2 regions of the Streptomyces sp. NPDC059009 genome follow, and region 1 is predicted to be linked to the other one. Evidence: riboswitches for the same ligand, from Rfam matches in the RefSeq annotation. Region 1 holds a riboswitch; the other holds the start of a gene.
What was found. Region 1 has a riboswitch for cobalamin ahead of ACFWYM_RS08970 (CoA-acylating methylmalonate-semialdehyde dehydrogenase). Riboswitches for the same ligand answer to the same signal wherever they lie in the genome.

Region 2: another riboswitch for cobalamin. It lies ahead of ACFWYM_RS28075 (CbtB-domain containing protein); the one in region 1 lies ahead of ACFWYM_RS08970 (CoA-acylating methylmalonate-semialdehyde dehydrogenase).

The regions. Positions count from the first base shown of each region.
Region 1 is NZ_JBHYJB010000007.1:60,739-63,603, forward strand. It holds gene ACFWYM_RS08965 (acyl-CoA dehydrogenase family protein) at 1-371, opposite strand, end outside; gene ACFWYM_RS08970 (CoA-acylating methylmalonate-semialdehyde dehydrogenase) at 377-1,900, opposite strand; cobalamin riboswitch at 2,130-2,318, opposite strand; gene ACFWYM_RS08975 (3-hydroxybutyryl-CoA dehydrogenase) at 2,363-2,865, opposite strand, start outside.
Region 2 is NZ_JBHYJB010000030.1:120,420-123,284, forward strand. It holds gene ACFWYM_RS28070 (CbtA family protein) at 1-722, opposite strand, end outside; gene ACFWYM_RS28075 (CbtB-domain containing protein) at 745-963, opposite strand; cobalamin riboswitch at 997-1,125, opposite strand; gene ACFWYM_RS28080 (ANTAR domain-containing protein) at 1,484-2,254, opposite strand; gene ACFWYM_RS28085 (glycoside hydrolase family 6 protein) at 2,429-2,865, shown strand, end outside.

The sequences.
Region 1 (2,865 bases):
CAGTAGCCGGCGAGGTCCTCCATGGCGCACAGCCGGGGCAGCCACCGTTCCCGCTGGCCCGGGTCGCCGTAGTGGTCGATCATCCAGGCGACCATGTTGTGGATGGACAGATAGCCCGCGATGGACGGGCAGCCGGAGGCGAGGGTCTCGAAGACGAGCACGCCGTCGGAGCGGGTGAGGCCGCTGCCGCCGGACTCCTCGCGGACATAGACGCCGCCGAGGCCGAGCCCGGCGGCCTTGCGCAGGACGTCGACGGGGAAGTGCTTGTCGCGGTCCCAGTCGAGGGCGTGCGGGGCGATGTGGTCCTGGGCGAAGTCCAGGGTGGTCTCGACGAGGGCCTGCTGGTCCTCGGTCAGGAGGGTGGTGGTCATCGGCGTCAGCCCATCGTCGGGAGGGTGAAGCTGGCACCCTCGCGCAGTCCTGCGGGCCAGCGGGACGTCACCGTCTTGGTGCGGGTGTAGAAGCGGATGGCGTCCGGGCCGTGCTGGTTGAGGTCGCCGAAGCCGGAGCGCTTCCAGCCGCCGAAGGTGTGGTAGGCGACGGGCACCGGAATGGGCACGTTGACGCCGACCATGCCGGTGTCCACGCGCCGGGTGAAGTCGCGTGCGGTGTCGCCGTCGCGCGTGAAGAGGGCCACGCCGTTGCCGTAGAGGTGCTCGCTGGGCAGCCGGAGGGCCTCCTCGTAGTCGGCGGCGCGCACGACGCACAGGACGGGCCCGAAGATCTCCTCGCGGTAGATCCGCATGTCCGGGGTGACCCGGTCGAAGAGACAGGCACCGGCGAAGAAGCCGTCCTCGTGTCCGGGCAGGGTGAAGTCCCGTCCGTCGACGACGAGTTCGGCGCCTTCCTCGACGCCGAGGCCGACGTAGGAGCGGACCCGGTCGACGGCGTCCTTGCCGACGAGCGGGCCGAAGTCGGACTCGGGGTCGTCGCTGCGGCCGATGCGCAGCGCGGCGATGCGCTCCTTGAGGCGGGCCACGAGGGCGTCGGCGGTCTGCTCCCCGACGGGGACGGCGACGGAGATCGCCATGCAGCGTTCGCCCGCGGAGCCGTAGCCCGCGCCGATCAGCGCGTCGACGGCCTGGTCGAGGTCGGCGTCCGGCATCACGATCATGTGGTTCTTGGCGCCGCCGAAGCACTGGGCGCGCTTGCCGTGGGCGGCGGCGGTGGCGTAGACGTGCGCGGCGACGGGGGTGGAGCCGACGAAGCCGAGGGCGGCGACGCGCGGGTCCTCCAGGAGGGTGTCGACGGCTTCCCGGTCGCCGTGCAGGACGTTGAGGACACCGGGCGGCAGGCCCGCCTCCAGGAACAGTTCGGCGATCCGCAGCGGTACCGACGGGTCCCGCTCGGAGGGCTTGAGGATGAAGGCGTTGCCGCAGGCGAGGGCGGGTGCGGCCTTCCACAGCGGGATCATCGCGGGGAAGTTGAACGGGGTGATGCCCGCGACGACGCCGAGGGGCGCGCGCAGCGAGTGGACGTCGATGCCGGTGCCCGCGTTGTCGGTGAACTCGCCCTTGAGCAGATGCGGGATGCCCGCCGCGAACTCCACGACCTCCAGGCCGCGTTGGATGTCGCCGTGGGCGTCGGCGATGGTCTTGCCGTGCTCGGCGGACAGGAGCCGGGCCAGGGCGTCCTTCTCGTCCTCGACGAGCTGGAGGAACCGCAGCAGCACGCGGGCGCGGCGCTGCGGGTTCCACTGGCCCCAGCCGGGCTGCGCGCGGGCGGCGTCGGCGATCGCCGCCTCGGTCTCGGCGCGGCTCGCGAGGGGCACGCGGGCCTGGATCCGGCCGGTGTTGGGGTCGTACACGTCGCCGTGGGAGCCGGAGGTTCCTGGGGTGTGCTTGCCGCCGATGAAGTGGGTCAACTCACGTACGGGGGCGGTGACTTGGTCGCGGACCATGGGTGTGCCTGCTCTCGTCAGGTGATCCGGGATGGCGCGCCGCCGCGCCGCGCGCACGCGGTGGCGTGCGGGAGCGGGGCTGCGCGAGACCGCGAAGGACGGTGGGCCGTCAGGGGGTTGCGACGGCCGTTCGACGCTCGCCGTGCGGGGGCCGGGCCCGTCGGGCCGCGGTTCCGCCGGGGACGCGTGTGCACACCGGTGCCATGCGTGTCAGCTCCATCCTCGTGGACAACACGGAACATCCCGCGGCCGGTATCCTGACTCCCGGATCTGCGCGCGCCGTCCGCCTTCCCGACTCCCCCTTCAGGGTTCATCGGTGGCGTACCGCTCGACGGCACACTCCCCGGTCACAGTGGCGGGACCGTGCCGGATTCACACCGGCTTCCCTGCACCGCGGGCCTTGGTCGCGACTATATAGTTGGACGTCCTAGTAAATCTAGGCCCCGCCGTCCAGGACCCCGGCTAAGCCCCCTCGTAGGCGTGGAACCCCCGTCCGCTCTTGCGGCCGAGCAGCCCCGCCTCCACCATGCGCTGGAGCAGCGGCGGCGGGGCGTACAGGGGTTCCTTGAACTCGTCGTACAGGGATTCCGCGATGGACGCGACGGTGTCGAGGCCGATGAGGTCGGCCAGTCTGAGCGGGCCCATGGGGTGCGCGCAGCCCAGCTCCATCCCGGCGTCCACGTCGGTGGCGGTGGCGAAGCCCGACTCGGCCATCCGGATCGCGGACAGCACGTACGGGATCAGGAGCGCGTTGACGACGAATCCCGCGCGGTCCCGGGAGTGGACGACGGTCTTGCCCAGCGTGCCCGTCACGAACTCGCGGACGGTGTCGAGGACGTGGGGCGCCGTGTGCAGCGAGCTCACGACCTCGACCAGCGGCAGCACCGGCACGGGGTTGAAGAAGTGCAGGCCGAGCACGCGGTCGGTGCGCCCGGTGGCCATGCCGAGGCGCATCACGGGGATCG
Region 2 (2,865 bases), on a different contig from region 1:
GCGCGCAGGCCGAGGCCGCCGAAGACCGCCGCGAACACCGCCCACAGCAGCACATGCGAGGCGAGCGACAGCATCCGGAAGTTCCACAGCAGGACCGCGTCCACCGGGACCGGGTCCGGGTTGTCGGGCAGCGTGAAGAGCAGCGCGAGCACGGCGACCGTCGTGAGGGCCACCGCGATCTGGCGCACCGGAAGGGACTTGGCGGCCAGGCGCACATACACCTGCCACGCCAGGAACATGCCGAGCACGCCGATCGCGACCGACGCCAGCCACATCGCCTGCCGGTCGCCGACCGTGCCGGAGTCGCCGACGCCCGGCGGGTTCGCCGGGTAGCGCAGGCCCGGCAGGAGCGAGACCGCGACGAACGCGGCCGCCGCGAAGGTCAGGGCGCGCGGCCAGGGGGACGTCTGCGGAGCGCGCCGGTGCACCAGGGCGTACGCCACCGCGAACAGCACGCCGATCGCGAGACCGGCGACCACGGAGGCAACTACCAGTCCCAGGTGCTGAGTCGAGCGGGTGAACAGCTCCTCGTGGTGCTGCATGGACTGGCCGGCGCCGTGCGCGTGCTCCTCGGCGGCCGTGCGCTTCTCCTCGGCGCGGATCGCGCGGTCCATCAGGGGCTCGGCGAGGAGGAGGGAGAAGAGACCGGCCGCGAGGCCCGCCGCCCCTCCCGCCGCCAACCCGCGCCCGAGCAGGGGGAGTACAGGTGTTGGGGAGGACATGGTGCTGAGATCGCCCGCCCGTCTAGTGGCAGGGGGCACCGAAGAGGTGCCTGCCGTCGTGCGCGAACTCGTGCAGGTAGCTGCCGGTCGCCGAGATCAGCGAGCCGTTGTCGATGAACACCGCGTACAGCGCGATCAGCGCGAGGATCGCCGCGCCGGACGCGATGAGCCAGTCGCGCGTCTGGGTCGCGGCGGCCTGGGCCGCCGTGGTGTCGGTGGTCGGTGCAGTGTGCAGAGACATACCGGGTGGGCCTCCTTCTGGGGTTTCCACGCCCCATGGCAGGAGGACGACGGCTCAGTTCCTGACTTCCGCGCACGTCTGGGGAGCACGCACGGGGTCACAGTGGCGGGACCGCCCCGGAATCGCACCGGGTTCCTGTCAACCGTCGCCTCGATGTATGGACTTGTCGTCCCGGAGAGTCCCAGTCCGGCATGGACACTGTCAACCACGCCCGCGCCCCTGCGCCCCCTGCGACCTGCGCAAGCCCGCTCGCGACGGTGGACCGTCGCCCGGTCGACGGACCGCTCCCCCCGGAACCGTCGACCGGGCTGGTCCTCCACCGCGCGCGCACGAGTCGCGGGAGTAACCCGGCGCCGGCGCGGGAGCTGTGGTGCCGACCCGCTTGCGGGGTGGGCAGGTTCAGCCTGATCCGGCCGGGGGCTTGGGCCGTCAGAACCGACTGTAGAGCGAATATGCCTCCTGGCCTAGAGGGCGTTTGACGCCAAGTCGTGGCGAGATCGCGGTGCGTGATCGCCACAGCTCAGAGGGGCCCCGGTTCATCAGGTTCGGACCTGCCGGGGCGCAGCGTCGCATCGTCGAGCTTCCCGTCGATCAGCTCGCCCGCGACCCGGTCGATGGCCAGGCGTTCCCTGCGTGCGTAGCCGCGCAGGGCGGCGAAGGCGGGCTCCATTCCGGTGCGCCAGCGCTCGGCGAGTATGCCCTTGGCCTGTTCGACGCGAATGCGACTGGTCAGCGCCGTCTCCAGCTGTCTGCTGAGCGTGCGGTAGCCGGCGTACGCCTCGTGGTTGTGCAGCCCGAGGGCGGCCGCGTTCGCCAGGATCTCGGCGCACCGCACCTCCCCGTTGGGCGTGGCCTGTCGGGAGAGGAAGGCATTGAGCACACCGAACACGGACTGGCCGCGGCGCATCGGCACCGCGTACGTCATCGTGACGCCGTGCTCCAGGGCCTGTGCGGTGAACTCGGGCCAGCGGATCGCCGTCACCGTCTCGGTGAGCCGCACGGGCGCCACCGTCGTGCCGGTGCTGTAGCTCTCCACGCACGGCCCGTCGTTCTGCTGGGACCTCAAGAGGGCGGTCGCGAGCTCCTGTTGGTGGTTGCTGGGGGCGAGCGCGATGGTGCGGCCCTCACTCGTGCGGTGGGTGAACATCACCCCGGCGGTGCGCGCGCCGAACAGCTCCACACAGTGGTCGGCCATGCCGCGCAGATAGTGCTCGGCCTGGAAGTCGTCCCGCAGCGTGTCCGCGCTCTCCACCACGACTTCCGCCAGCCGGAGTTCCGTGGTGCGGTCCACATCCGCCTCCCCTCCCTGGCTGCCCCGCTGCCTTCGTCTACCCCGCGGGGGCGCGCGTTAACGGCCGCTGTAACAGCTCGCCTACAGCTCTCTGCCCAGGGCAGGTGGGCCCTCGTGAGGGGGGAAGCCGTATGTCAGGATTGGGAAACGGACAGTGCACCCAAGGGGGAGTGGATGTACCGCAAAGGCACAGGTCGCGGGAGTGGACGCACGAGGGGGGTGAAGGCGGGGGTGGCGCTCGCGGGAGCCGCGGCGCTGCTGCTGTCCGGGTGTTCCTCGGACGACGGCAAGGACAATGACTCGTCCAGCGGCCCCGTGAAACAGCAGCCGAAGGGCAGCGACCCGTACTGGGTCAATCCCGACGGGAACGCGGCGAAGCAGGTCACCGCGTACGAAAAGGACGGCAAGGACGACGACGCCGGACTGATCCGGAAGATCGCCGAGCAGCCGGTCGGCGAGTGGATCGGCCCGGAGAACCCGGAGCAGGAGGCGCGCGGCTACACCGAGGCCGCCGAGAAGGCCGACCGGGACGCGCTCCTGGTCCTCTACAACATCCCGCACCGCGACTGCGGCCAGTTCTCCAAGGGCGGCGCCGCGGACGGCAACGCCTA